2 regions of the Mycobacterium simiae genome follow, and region 1 is predicted to be linked to the other one. Evidence: riboswitches for the same ligand, from Rfam matches in the RefSeq annotation. Region 1 holds a riboswitch; the other holds the start of a gene.

Region 1 (7,253 bases):
CATCGCGGCGCTGCCGCTCGACGGGCTGGCGGCCACCGACGAAGACCTCGACGCCGGCGCCCGCATCCACCGGCGAGCCGCGCGGATGGCCGTGCTCAACGTGCCGGTGCTGCGCGCGCTGCAACCCGACCTGGTGGTCTCCGACGTGATCACCGCCGGCGGCGGCATGGCCGCCGAGTTGCTGGGCGTCCCATGGATCGAGCTCAACCCGCATCCGCTGTACCTGCCATCGAAAGGGCTGCCGCCGATCGGCAGCGGGCTGGCGCCCGGCACCGGTATCCGCGGCCGGTTGCGCGATGCCACCATGCGCGCCCTGACGGCGCGGTCGTGGCGGACCGGGCTGCGGCAGCGGGAGCTGGCACGCGCCGAGATCGGTCTGCCCGTCCGCGACCCCGGGCCGCTGCGCCGGCTGATCGCCACCCTGCCGGCGCTGGAGGTGCCCCGCCCGGACTGGCCGGCCGAGGCCGTCGTGGTGGGTCCGCTGCACTTCGAGCCGACCGACCGCATCCTGGAGGTCCCCGACGGTTCGGGCCCGGTCGTGGTCGTCGCGCCGTCAACCGCGTTGATCGGGACTGAAGGTCTGGCCGAAGTCGCGCTGGCGTGCTTGACGCCGGGGCAGACGTTGCCGGCCGGGTCGCGACTGCTGGTGTCGCGCCTGGGCGGAGCCGAGCTGACCGTGCCCCCCTGGGCCACGGTCGGGCTGGGACGCCAGGACGCACTGTTGGCGCATGCCGACGTGGTGATCTGCGGCGGGGGCCACGGCATGGTCGCCAAAACGCTGCTGGCCGGCGTGCCGCTGGTGGTGGTGCCCGGCGGTGGCGATCAATGGGAGATCGCCAACCGGGTGTCCCGGCAGGGCAGCGCGCGGCTGATTCGCCCATTGACCGCCGAGGCGCTGGTGGCAGCCGTCGGCGACGTCTTGTCGTCACCCCGCTACCGCGGTGCCGCACGCACCGCGGCGGCCGGCATCCGCCAGGTCGACGACCCGGTGCGGGTCTGCCATCAGGCGCTGGCCCGGGCGGGCTGAAAAGTCTCGGGATGTTGGCTGCCCAGTATGTTGGCTGATGTGCGTCTGACGGAGTTCAACGAGCGAGTGGTGTTGCGGTTCGGCGCCGCGTACGGCGCATCGGTGCTGGTGGACCACGTATTGGCGGGCTTCGGCGGCCGCACCGCCGCGCAGGCGATCGAGGACGGCATCGAACCCCGTGAGGTTTGGCGGGCGTTGTGCGCCGACTTCGACGTGCCCCGCGACCAGTGGTGAGACCGCCGGCTCAGCCGCGGGTTCACCAGCGGGCCGGCCCGCGCGCCCGAAACACGCAGTCGGCGCAGACGGATCGCCCCGGCAGCCGATAGAACAGGCAGCAGCTCGCCCGCCGAAAGCCCAGCTGCGCGTCGGTGATGGCGCCGGTTCCCGACAGCACGCCGGTGTCCAGCAGCGCGCCGGTGATCTGCAGGATCGGGCCGCGCAGGTCGGGCCGCGCGGACAGCAGCGCTCGCGCGGCGCCGACGAGGGCGGACGCGAGGTTGCCGGCTAACAGGGCCGGGGCCAGCTTGACCCGCAACCCGGCCGCGAACGGCTGCATGTGTCGCTGCACCACAGCGCGGTACAGCATCTTCGCCGCAGCGTCGGAGTCCCCGGAGACGGCCCGCCCGACGGGTTCGGGAAGGCGCAGCCGGGCCCCGTCGTCGGCACGTTCGAGGGTTTTCAGGTCCGGGACGACCTGGTGTGCCACCGCGCAGCCCAGCACCGGTGACCACAGCCGGCTGGCGTGGCCCAGATGCACCAGTGAGGCGCCGATCCGCAGATCGCCGGTGCGGTAGCGGCGGGCGGTGGCGTCGATCAAATCGGCGAAGCCGTCGGCGTAGTCCCTGCGGACCGGGTGCCATCCGATCGCGGTGCCGCCCACCGGCAAGGCGAAAAACCCTTTATACGAAGCTATTTGGGCAAGCTCGCCCGAGATGTCCATGCGTGTGCGACCGCCCTCCCCGGGGAGATCCGCCCCGGTGTCTGGTGAGCAGGCGCCGACGGTGAGTATCTGGCTTTCGGGTTCGGATGTGCCCGATCACAGTGGCGGGACCGCACCGGATTCGCACCGGTTTCCTCGAGCTTTCGCGCGGGCCCGTCGTCGCCCTTTTCGATAGCCGATGTTGCCACACGCGCGGCGTGTCGAACTTGAATCGAACAGGTGTTCGGCTACTGTGGGGAGCGCTGAAGCGGAATTGTCGGACCCCGCGCCTAGTGTCACGGCCAACCGACCGAAACAGGTCATCGAACACACTGCTATAGGAGAGGCACCATGACGCAAGCCCCCGACCGCGAGAAGGCTCTCGAACTGGCGATGGCCCAGATCGAAAAGAGCTACGGCAAAGGCTCGGTGATGCGTCTCGGCGACGAGATGCGGCAGCCGATCTCGGTCATTCCGACCGGATCCATAGCACTAGACGTGGCCCTGGGCATCGGCGGCCTGCCGCGCGGCCGGGTCGTGGAGATCTACGGCCCGGAGTCCTCGGGTAAGACGACCGTCGCACTGCATGCGGTGGCTAACGCCCAGGCGGCCGGCGGCGTCGCGGCGTTCATCGACGCCGAGCACGCCCTGGACCCGGATTACGCCAAGAAACTCGGCGTCGACACCGATTCGCTGCTGGTCAGCCAGCCGGACACCGGTGAGCAGGCCCTGGAGATCGCCGACATGCTGATCCGCTCCGGCGCGCTGGACATCCTGGTCATCGACTCGGTGGCCGCACTGGTGCCGCGCGCGGAGCTCGAGGGCGAGATGGGTGACAGCCACGTCGGTCTGCAGGCCCGGCTGATGAGCCAGGCGCTGCGGAAAATGACTGGCGCGCTGAACAATTCGGGGACCACGGCGATCTTCATCAACCAGCTTCGCGAGAAGATCGGGGTGATGTTCGGCAGTCCGGAAACCACCACGGGTGGAAAGGCTTTGAAGTTCTACGCGTCGGTGCGCATGGACGTGCGCCGGATCGAGACGCTCAAGGACGGCACCAACGCGGTGGGTAACCGCACCCGGGTCAAGGTCGTCAAGAACAAGGTGTCGCCGCCGTTCAAGCAGGCCGAGTTCGACATCCTCTACGGCCGGGGTATCAGCCGGGAAGGCTCGCTGATCGACATGGGTGTGGACCAGGGCTTCATCCGCAAGTCCGGTTCCTGGTTCACCTACGAGGGCGAGCAGCTCGGGCAGGGCAAGGAGAACGTCCGCAACTTCCTGATGGAGAACGCCGACATCGCCAACGAGATCGAGAAGAAGATCAAGGAGAAGCTCGGCATTGGCGCGGTGGTGACCGATGATGACGTCCTGCCAGCCCCCGTCGATTTCTGAGCCCACCCGCGACGAGCAGGCGCGTGCGTTGTGCCTGCGCCTGCTCACCGCGAGGTCGCGTACCCGGGCCGAGCTGTCCGGTCAGCTCGCCAAGCGCGGATACCCCGGCGACGTCAGTGCGCGCGTGCTCGATCGGCTGACCGCCGTTGGGCTCGTGGATGACCGGGATTTCGCGGAACAGTGGGTGCGGTCGCGGCATTCCAGGGCGGGAAAAAGCAAGCGCGCGTTGGCTGCCGAGCTGCACACCAAAGGCGTCGCCAAAGAGGTGATCGCCGCGGCGCTGGCCGACATCGACGGCGCCACTGAGCGAGAGCGGGCCGAAGAACTGGTCCGGGCCAAGCTGCGCCGCGAGACGCTGAGCGGCGACAGCAACGATGAGGCGCGGATCACCCGCCGGCTGGTGGGCCTGCTGGCCCGCCGCGGTTACAGCCAGAACCTAGCCTGCGAGGTCGTTCTTGCCGAGCTCGCCGCCGAACGGGAACGCCGTCGGGTCTGACGGGGAGTTCTAGCTGCGGGTTAATCCGCGGGGCACTGGTCGCCGTACCATGGCCCCGTGACTTCGACAGTGGCGCCCGACGCCGCGAGCCCGAGTGGGCCCGCGACGGGATCGGTGCGCACCTATCAGGTCCGCACCTACGGCTGCCAGATGAACGTGCACGACTCCGAGCGACTGGCCGGCCTGCTCGAGGCGGCCGGCTACCAGCGCGCCGCCGACGGAGCTGACGCCGACGTGGTGGTCTTCAACACATGCGCCGTGCGTGAAAACGCCGACAACAAGCTGTATGGCAACCTCAGCCATCTGGCGCCACGCAAGCGGGCCAACCCCGCCATGCAGATCGCCGTCGGTGGCTGTCTGGCGCAAAAGGACCGAGACGCGCTGCTGCGCAAGGCCCCCTGGGTCGACGTCGTCTTCGGCACGCACAACATCGGGTCGCTGCCCACGCTGCTAGACCGGGCCCGGCACAACCGGGCCGCGCAGGTGGAAATCGTCGAGGCGTTGCAGGAGTTCCCGTCGTCATTGCCCAGCGCCCGCGAATCCGCCTACGCGGCTTGGGTTTCCATCTCGGTCGGCTGCAACAACAGCTGCACGTTCTGCATCGTCCCGTCGCTGCGGGGCAAGGAGGTCGACCGCAGCCCGGCCGACATCCTCGCCGAAGTCCGCTCGTTGGTGGACGACGGGGTGCTGGAAGTCACGCTGCTGGGCCAGAACGTCAACGCCTACGGCGTCTCGTTCGCCGACCCCGCGCTGCCCCGCAACCGCGGCGCCTTCGCCGAATTGCTGCGCGCCTGCGGCCGCATCGACGGGTTGGAACGCGTTCGGTTCACCTCGCCGCACCCGGCGGAATTCACCGACGACGTCATCGAGGCGATGGCGCAGACCCCGAACGTCTGCCCCGCCTTGCACATGCCGCTGCAGTCGGGTTCCGACCGGATGCTGCGCGCGATGCGGCGGTCCTACCGCGCCGAGCGTTACCTCGGCATCATCGACCGGGTTCGTGCCGCCATGCCACACGCTGCCATCACCACGGACCTCATCGTCGGCTTCCCCGGCGAAACCGAAGAGGATTTCGCCGCCACCCTCGACGTGGTGCGCCAGGCCCGGTTCGCCGCGGCGTTCACCTTCCAGTACTCGAAACGGCCCGGCACGCCCGCCGCCGAACTCGACGACCAGGTGCCCAAACCCGTTGTACAGCAACGGTATGAGCGACTGATTGCGCTGCAGGAACAGATTTCGCTGGACGGCAATCGCGACCTGATCGGCCGCACCGTGGAATTGCTAGTCGCCACCGGTGAGGGCCGCAAGGACGCGCGCACGGCACGCATGACCGGCCGGGCGCGCGACGGCCGGCTGGTGCACTTCGCCGCCGACCCGTCGGTGCGTCCCGGCGACGTTGTCACCACGACCGTCACCGAGGCCGCCCCACATCACCTGATCGCCGACGCGGGCATCCTGGCCCACCGTCGCACCAAGGCCGGTGACGCTCATGCCGCCGGGCAACGTCCGCGCAGTATCGGCTTGGGTATGCCCGGTGTCGGGCCGGTCGCCACACCAGCAGAAATTTTGGGGTGTTCCCAATGACGAAGAAGCACACCGACTTCGACGCCCTGCGTGCCGAGATCGAGGCCGCGGAGCGCCGCGTCGCCCGCGAATTCGACCCGGGCGCAAGGGCATTGGTCGTTGCGATCCTGGTGTTGGTGCTGTTGGGCTCGTTCATCTTGCCGCACACCGGCTCGGTGCGGGGCTGGGACGTGCTGTTCGGCGGCCACGGCGCGCAGGCGGCCGCGTTGTCGCTGCCGTCAAGGGTCTTCTGTTGGCTGGCACTGGTTTTCGGCGTCGGCTTCTCGATGCTGGCGTTGCTGACCCGGCGCTGGGCGCTGGCCTGGATTGCGCTGGCCGGTTCGTCGCTGGCCAGCGGAACGGGGCTGCTGGCAGTCTGGTCGCGCCAGACCGTCGCCGCCGGTCACCCCGGGCCGGGCGTGGGGCTTTTCCTGGCATGGATCGCCGTGATCCTGCTGACCTTCCACTGGGCCCGCGTGGTGTGGTCGCGAACGATCGTGCAACTCGCGGCCGAGGAAGAGCGCCGCCGCGTCATTGCCGAACAGCAGTCCCGGACCCTGCTGGACACACTCGGCGACCAGGACGGCGCGGTGGACACCGCACCGCCGGATCAACCCGATACCCGCCCCGATACCCGCTAAGACTTGCGGCTCAGCGCCTCGGCGGCCGCCTTCGCCCACTGCCGCCATTGCTCGGCGTTTGCCTGGGCCTCCTGCGCTTCCTTGGTCCGGCCGGCCGTGGCCGCCTTGCGGGCCTGCTGCTCGTAATGCTCGGCGCGGGCGGCGAACTGTTCGGCGCGGGCCTGCGCCTCGGGGTCCGACCGATTCGCGTCGCCGGCGTCGCGCACCTTCTTCTCGATCGCGCGCAGCCGTCGCTCCAGGTCGGCGGACTTCTCCCGGGGGACCTTGCCGATCGCATCCCACTTGTCGGCGATCGCACGCAGTGCGGCCCGAGCCGCCTCGTGATTGCCGGTGTCGATCTTCTCGGCCTCGGCCAGCAGCGCCTCCTTGGCGGTGGCGTTCGCTTGCAACTCGGCGTCCTTCTCGGCCGTCGCGGCATTGCGCGCGCTGAAGAACGAATCCTGGGCGGCCTTGAAGCGCCGCCACAAGGCATCGTCAACCTCGCGGCTCGCCCGTCCGGCGGCCTTCCACTCGGTGAGCAGTTTGCGGAATTCCGCGCTCGTGCCGGCCCAATCCGTCGAGTCCGACATCTCCTCGGCGCGCTCGCAGAGCCGCTCCTTGGCCTGCCGCACGCCGGCGCGTTCGCGGTCCAGCTCGGCGAAATGCGACCCGCGCCGCCGATTGAACGCTTCCCGCGCGGCCGAGTAACGCTTCCACAACGCGTCGTCGACCTTGCGGTCCAGGCCGGTGATCGTCTTCCACTCGTCGAGGATCTCGCGCAGCCGGTCGCCGGCGACTTTCCAGTGCGTCGAGTTGGCGGCCAGGTCCTCGGCCTCGGCGGCCAGCGCCTCCTTACGGGCGGTCTGCGCGGCACGATGCTCGTCGCGCCGGGTCCGCTCGGCCGCGACCGTGGCCTCGGCGCGCTCTACCAGCGTGGCCAGTCGGCCGGCGAGGACGTCGATGTCGCCCAGCACGGAGGCCGTCGGCAACGTCTCGGCCAGCGCCGCCGCGTTGGTCTTGATTTTGCGGGCATCACCGCTGCCGGATGCCAGACGCTCCTCCATCAGCGTGACTTCGGTGTTCAGGTCGTCGAACCGCCGGCCGAAGTGGGCAAACGCCGCCTCCGCGTCGCCCGCCTGCCAGGAGCCGATGACGCGTTCGCCGGCCGAGCTGATCAACCAGATGGTGCCGTCGTCGTCGACGCGCCCGAACCGATGCGGATCGCTGGCCGGCGGC
Region 2 (7,253 bases), 2.4 Mb from region 1:
CGTACTCGGTCTCGTCGATGTCGCCGGCGACCAGAGCGGCGCGAGCCTTACGGATCTCGACCGTTTGCGGGAAGGATCCGATCGTGGTGGTCGGCAGCGGCGGCAGGTGCAGGCGTTCGTCTTGGTTGGCGCGGCGTTGCGCCGCGTCACCGCGGTGCGTGCCGGAGGCGAGGATCGAGTCGATCCGGGCCCGCAGCTCATCGTCGTGCAGCCGAGGGTCCTTCCGGCGCGAGGCCACCGCCGCGTTGGAGGCCGCGATCTCGTCGGCGATCTCCTTTGACAAGGTGTCGCGCCCCTGGTGCAGGGCGCGGGCCAGCGTCACCACCTCGCCGACCTTCTCCTGCCCAAACGCCAGCCAGCTGCGCAGCGCATCGTCGAGCCCGGTCTCGGGCTGCAGCGAGTAGGGCACATGCAGGGTCGAACAGGATGTCGAGACCGCGACGTGGGCCACCGAATCCCGCAGCACCGCAAGCTTGCCCAGCGCCGCTTCGAGATCGGTACGCCAGATATTGCGCCCGTCGACGACACCGGCCACCAGCGTCTTGCTGGCGAGCTCGGGCACCCCCGCGACCGCGGTGTCCGCCCCGTACACGAGATCGACACCGATCGCCTCGACGGGGGTACGGGCCAGCGCGGCCAGCGAATCGCCCGGATCGCCGAAGTACGTGGCGACGTAGATGGCGGGCCGATTGCTGACCCTGCCGAGCGCGTTGTAGACCGCTTCGGCCAGCGCGGGCGCATCGGGAGAGATGTCGGTGACCAAGGCCGGCTCATCGATTTGCACCCACTGCGCACCTCCAACAGACGGGTCTGCGAGCAGCGACAGCAGCTCGGAATAGATGCCCACCAGCTCCTGCAAGCGCTCGATCGGTGCGCCGCCACCCCGAACATCATTGACGGCCTTGCTCAGCAACAGGAACGTGATAGGCCCGATGACGACCGGGCGCGCGGGAATCCCTTGGTCGAGAGCCTCTTTCAGTTCGGAGAGCACCTTGTCTGGGTTCAGCGTGAACTTCGTTGCCGGTTCGATCTCGGGAACGATGTAGTGATAGTTGGTGTCGAACCATTTGGTCATTTCCAGCGGTGCGACATCTTGGTTGCCGCGCGCGGCGGCGAAGTAGCGATCCAGATCATCGGGGACCTGCGCGGCCCGGGCCGGCAACGCGCCCAGCATGACCGCGGTGTCGAGCACCTGGTCGTAGTAGGAAAAGGTGTTGACCGGCACCGAGTCCAGGCCGGCATCGACCAGCCCCTTCCAGGTGTCGCGGCGCAGCGCTGCGGCCACGTTTTCCAGGTCGGCCCGGCTGGTGCGTCCGGCCCAGTAGCCTTCGGTCGCGCGCTTGAGTTCGCGTTTCGGTCCAATGCGCGGCGAGCCGACAACCGTGGCGGTGAATGCTTGAGCGGTCACAATATTCGTCCTTCGATCGGCGTGGTGGTCACCGCCGGCGGACGTGCAGCCGATCCGTAGCGGAGCGCACCCCATCTTCGTAGAGGTACTAACCCGCCAACGGGTGCAGCCAAACGCCCATTCCTCGAGGCGATGAGCCGCCGGGCGCGGCGCGCCCGGCACAACTGGCAGGTCTCCGGACTCGCAGGCGCGCACCCGGGGGCGCTCCTACTGGCCGTCGCTTCCCAGTCATCTCGACCAGTGCTTGTGACGGCGGTCGTTCCTGCATACCGTTGCGGGACAGTCCCGGATTCTCACCGGGTTCCCTCTCGCGAAGCGCGACCAACCTTTGCCTCGCTCGATGCCCGCGCCGCGGGCGCGGCGCGTGCAGACCAGCTGCGCGATGCAGTTTAGTCAGCCCGCCACCGCCTGTGCGATCGGGATGTCGCCGTTGTTGAATTCGATGGTCCGCCGGATGGTCGAATCGTCGGCCAGCGCCGCGGCGGCAACGAGCGCGACGTCGGCCCGGGACACCTCGCCCTTTCCTTCTCCGAGCACAATCTCGCCCGTCGGCGGCTCCAGCGTCAGCCGGCCGGGACCCAGAATCGTCCAATCCAGGTCACTGTCGCGCAGATGAGCATCCGCGGCGGCCTTGGCCTCGGCGTAGGCGAAGAACGGGTTATCCTGTGGCACACCGTGATCCGGCCCAGCGCCGAAGTAGGACACCATCACAAACCGCGTGACGCCGGCCTGCGCGGCGGCGGCGATAACCCGGACCGCCGCGTCCCGGTCGACGGCGTAGGTCCGCGCCGGGTTGCCGCCCCCGGCCCCGGCCGCGAAGACGACCGCGTCATGCCCGGCCAGCAGGTCGGCCAGCGCGTCGGTGTCGAGCTGTTCGATGTCGGCCACCACCGGCTCGGCGCCGGTGGCGGCGACGTCGTCGGAGTGATCGGGATTGCGGAAGACGGAGCTCACCTGGTCATTACGGTCGGTCAGGATGCGAGCCAGCTGCAGGGCGACCTTGCCGTGGCCGCCGATGACGATGATCCGTGCCATGTGTCCGACGGTACGCGTTGCGGCGGCCGGGTCAGCTAGCTCGCAGTCCCTCGATGGCGAGGTCCATGATTCGTTTGGCTTGCCGCTTTCCCGCTGCCCCTTCGCCGACCCGCCACAGAAAACTCATCAGCAGCAGTACATCAGCGGGGTCGAGGTCGGGCCGCAGCGAGCCGTCGGTCTTGCAGGCATCGAGCAGCTGACCGACCGCGGCGACAACGGGTGCGTACGTTTCGTCGATCGCATGCTGCAGCGCCGCACTGTTGAGTGCGTCGCCCAAACCGTGTTTGAGACGGACATAGTCGGCGAGGTTGAGAAACCACAAGCGGAACGCCTCCAACGGCGCGCGAGACCGCAGCAGTTTGGGGACCGATCCCACGAGTCGTTGGACGTCGTGCCGGTATACCGCCAGGACCAACGCTTCGCGGGTGGGGAAGTGGCGATATAGGGTTCCCGCCCCGACGCCCGCGCGTTTGGCGATCTCGTTGAGTGAGGTCGCTCCCGACTCCGTGAAGGCGTCGTGCGCCACTTCAATGATGTGCTCTCGGTTACGTAGGGCGTCGGCGCGGATGCGCGTGTCGGCCTCGTCCGCCACAGGTCGACACCTCCTTTGGTCGCCGGAAACGCTGCGCTGCCGTGTCGAGCATAAGTGGAGATCATTCCGGTTCGATCACCATGCTTGCCGGCTTGTGCCATCATTCGTCGGGCAGACGGTCGTGAAAGTAGTCGTCGTAGGCGGCCAAGTCGAGTAGGCCATGGCCGGAATAGTTGAACAGGATGACGGTCTGCTGCTGCGTACGTCGCGCGGCCAGCGCGGTGTCGATTACGCCCCGAATAGCATGCGCGGTCTCCGGCGCCGGGATCATGCCTTCGGCGCGTGCGAACCGCACGGCCGCCTCGAGCACGGAGGCCTGCGGGTAGGCAACCGCTTCAATCCAGTGGTGTTGCACAAGATTGGACACGATCGGCGCCGCACCGTGGTAGCGCAAGCCCCCGGCGTGGGTGGCCGGCGGAATGAAGTCACGTCCGATCGTGTGCATCCACAGTCGCGGCGTGAGACCGGCGCTGTCACCGGAGTCGTACCGCAACATGCCTTCTGTCAGCGACGGACAGGACTGCGGTTCGACCGCTATTAGGCGAGGCCTGTTCGCTTCGGGGGCGTGCGGTTGCAGAAACGGCAGGGCGAGGCCGGCGAAATTCGAGCCCCCGCCGCACGCCGCGACGATGACATCCGGATCCGTCTCACCCGCGAGCTCCAGTTGCTGCTTGGCCTCCAGCCCAATGACCGTCTGATGCAACAGCACGTGGTTCAGCACGGATCCGAGCGCATAGTGCGTATCCGGACGCAATAACGCCTCTTCGACGGCTTCACTGATCGCGATCCCCAGGGAACCGGGGCTGTCCGGATGCTGTTGCCTGACCGCGCGCCCTGCGTCGGTGGTCGCAGACGGACTTGCAATCACCTCGGCACCCCATGTCTCCATCAGGATGCGGCGGTACGGCTTCTGCCGGTGTGATGCGGCGACCATAAAGACGTGACAATCCAAGCCGAGCAGTTGGCACGCCATCGACAGGGCGCTGCCCCACTGTCCGGCACCGGTCTCGGTGGTGATCCGCCGAATGCCTTCCGCCTTGTTGTAGTACGCCTGGGCGACGGCAGTATTCGACTTGTGTGAGCCGGCAGGCGATACCGACTCGTCCTTGAAGTAGATCCGGGCCGGCGTGTCCAGACACCGTTCGAGCCGTCTGGCTCGCACCAATGGCGTTGGACGCCATAGCCTTAAGATGTCGAGCACTGGACCCGGCATATCTATCCAGCTTTCGGCGGACGTCTCTTGGTCGATCAGGGCGGCGGGAAACAACTCAGCGAGATCTGCGGGGTCGACTTCGCGTTCGAGGATCGGATGCCGCGGTGCTGCGAGCGGTGCAGGTAGGCAGGACAGGACATTGAACCATGCGGAGGGCATCTGTTCAGGTTTCAACACATAACGCAACGAGTTGTCTCCTCTCGAGTGAAGGCGTGAGAGCGCAGCCGGCAGGGGCATGGGATCACTCGACGGATCACCAACCGGGCCGAACGTATTCCGCAACGGGGTGCGGACCGGTTTCGACGCCGGGCCGTCAACCACGGTGAGCCGCGCGGCATGTCGTGTGCGTGGTTTACCTGTCCCGGCGCAGCGGTCCGGACGGTTGCGAATCGCTAACCGGCCGCGGATAACTGGGGTATCCGCGCGATAATCTCTTGCAGCTGAGCATCATCCGAGATGCCCTGGAAGTCGTAACGTGGCGTATACGCGGCTTCCAACGCCTGCACTTCGGTGTCGGTGAGGTCGATCTCGAGGGAGGCGACAGCTTGGTCGATTTGCCCGACGTTGCTTGCTCCGACAATGGGTGCTGTCACTACGGGTTTGCTATGCAGCCAGGCGAGTGCCACTTGGGCCCGGCTGACACCGCGCGCCGCGGCAACTGCGCCGACCGCGTCGATGATGGCTTTGTCGGACGACTCATCGGCCGTGCGATAGAGCATGTCGGCAAACCCGTCATTGGACGATCGCGGGGTGGCCTTGGCGTCCTCCCAGGATCGCGCCAGCCTTCCGCGCGCCAACGGACTCCAAACAATCGTTCCGACGCCCTCATCGAGGCACAGCGGGATCATCTCCCGTTCCTCCTCGCGAGCCAGCAGATTGTAGTGATCCTGCATCGAGATGAATCTCGCCCAATTGTGGGTCTGCTGCAGATGAAGGGCCTTGGCGAACTCCCAGGCCGGCATGGACGATGCCCCGAGATAGCGAACCTTGCCGGCCTTCACCAGGTCGTGAAGTGCTTCGAGTGTCTCCCCCAATGGGGTGCAGTGATCGTTGCGGTGTATCTGGTACAGGTCGATGTAGTCGGTACCGAGCCGGCGTAGCGAATGATCGATCTCGGTCATAATCGCCTTGCGGCTCAACCCCTTCCCATTTGGTCCTGGGCGCATCGGGTGTCTCAGTTTCGTCGCGATCACCACCTCGTCACGGTCGGCGAAGTCGTGCAGGGCGCGTCCAAGGATCTCTTCGCTGCTGCCCTGCGAGTACATGTTCGCGGTGTCGAAAAAGTTGATTCCGGATTCGAGGGCATGTCTGATCAGTGGACGAGCTTGGTCTTCGGGCAGCGACCAGATGGGGTGGCCACGGTGCGGATCGCCGTAGGTCATCGCGCCAATCGCGATGGGGGATACGTCCAGTCCCGAACTGCCTAGTTTGCGGTATTGCAAAGTCCTGTTCCTCCTGATTGCATTAGCGGAGAGTTCTCCGAATCGTTGGGTGATAAGTTACCGGAGAACTCTCCGATTCTCAAGGTGGGGTGAGTTGGTGGGGTACCGCCTGTGTGGCAGCTGTGCCGGCGATACGCGCGGCTGGGTATTGTCGATGTGTTGGCGATGTGGTGCGGGAACGTGGACGCGATCGCCGGGAATGGGGAAATGATGGCAGCGGTAGCTCTCGATGACGAACCGACTGGCTGGTTTCGCACCCAGTCACCGGAGGCGGCGATAGACCGGTGTGAATCCGCGTTTCACCCGCACACGCTGCGGTTCCTCGGCCCGCGCAGCGCGTTCGGCTTCACTCAGCGCCTGATACACGCCGGGCCCATCACGCTGGCCGACCTGACGTACGACAGCGATGTGTCACTGCACTTCGCCCAGGGGCGCGACAGTTACTACGTCCACCTTCCCATCAACGGCCGACTCGAATCGAAATACCTTGGCCAGAAGCTAGTTTCGACTCCAAGACGCGCTTCGATCTATGGGCCCGATGCCGCGATGACCGTGACGCGCTGGCCCGGTGGTAGCCGGCACCTGGGAGTCAGGATCGATCAATTCGCCGTAGATACGGCACTGGCGACGCTGCTGGGTCATCCGGTGCGCTCGTCCGTGGAATTCGCCATGACGTTGCCGACATCGGATGGTGCGCGACGAAGCTGGGCAAGTCAGTTGTTCTGGCTCAACCGTGAACTCGCGTGCCCTGAGCATCCCATGCGGCATCCGGCCGTCATGGAGCGACTGGTGGAAAGCGTGATTTACGGGCTGCTGCTAGTCGCCGACCACCCTCATCGTGAGGCCCTGGCATCGTCGGTGCGGCCGGTTCGGGCGGCGGTCGTGCGCGCGGCGATGGACCTCATCGAAAGCGCGCCGCAATCGGCACTGACAACTTCCCGACTGGCGCTCGAATGCCACGTCAGCGTACGCGCCCTGCAGGAGGGCTTCCGCCGTCACGTGGGAATGTCGCCCATGGCTTATCTCCGGCTGGTCCGGCTCCGTCGCGCGCACGCTGATCTGCGCGCCGCCGATCCGTCTGCAACCGGCGTCGGCACCATTGCGTATCGCTGGGGATTTGGTCATCTCGGTCGTTTCGCCGCTGCGTACCGGGCAATGTACGGGGAGACGCCGCACCAGACATTGCGTGCCAGTCGTATCTGACCGGCTGGGCGGCACCAGGTTTCGGCTCATCCGGATAACGCGCTCGGATAGCCGGCAAACGCGCGATAACGATTCCGCGGTACCGGGCACGCACGGGACCGGGTAACCATGAAGCCGAAGCACGGTTGTGCAGACCGGCCGAGCCAGACGCCGCGGCGCAACCTCAGACACAACGCGCAATCCCTGGTGCGCGAAGAGGACGAGATGCGAGATGACATCAAGTAACACAGGCGAAGACCTTGCAGCCGAATTCGTCAATCGAGTCAACCGTAATCAGCAACTGCTTGGTGCGGAGTTGAAGGCGCAATACGACTTCATCGTCTGCGGATCCGGTTCCAGCGGCTCGGTGGTTGCCCGACG

What was found. A riboswitch is a leader RNA that binds a small molecule or an ion and turns the genes downstream of it on or off. The one in region 1 is predicted to bind cobalamin.
Region 2: another riboswitch for cobalamin. It lies ahead of metE (5-methyltetrahydropteroyltriglutamate--homocysteine S-methyltransferase); the one in region 1 lies ahead of G6N33_RS02605 ((2Fe-2S)-binding protein).

Annotation. Positions count from the first base shown of each region.
Region 1 is NZ_AP022568.1:569,079-576,331, reverse strand. Features, by position in the region: gene G6N33_RS02615 (glycosyltransferase) at 1-1,027, shown strand, start outside; gene G6N33_RS02610 (DUF3046 domain-containing protein) at 1,067-1,261, shown strand; gene G6N33_RS02605 ((2Fe-2S)-binding protein) at 1,284-1,967, opposite strand; cobalamin riboswitch at 2,011-2,140, opposite strand; gene recA (recombinase RecA) at 2,298-3,338, shown strand; gene recX (recombination regulator RecX) at 3,304-3,834, shown strand; gene miaB (tRNA (N6-isopentenyl adenosine(37)-C2)-methylthiotransferase MiaB) at 3,892-5,418, shown strand; gene G6N33_RS02585 (Rv2732c family membrane protein) at 5,415-6,038, shown strand; gene G6N33_RS02580 (DUF349 domain-containing protein) at 6,035-7,253, opposite strand, start outside.
Region 2 is NZ_AP022568.1:3,982,154-3,989,406, forward strand. Features, by position in the region: gene metE (5-methyltetrahydropteroyltriglutamate--homocysteine S-methyltransferase) at 1-1,408, opposite strand, end outside; cobalamin riboswitch at 1,559-1,749, opposite strand; gene G6N33_RS18720 (NAD(P)H-binding protein) at 1,802-2,443, opposite strand; gene G6N33_RS18725 (TetR/AcrR family transcriptional regulator) at 2,475-3,035, opposite strand; gene G6N33_RS18730 (TrpB-like pyridoxal phosphate-dependent enzyme) at 3,136-4,407, opposite strand; gene G6N33_RS18735 (aldo/keto reductase) at 4,641-5,630, opposite strand; gene G6N33_RS18740 (AraC family transcriptional regulator) at 5,871-6,893, shown strand; gene G6N33_RS18745 (GMC family oxidoreductase N-terminal domain-containing protein) at 7,174-7,253, shown strand, end outside.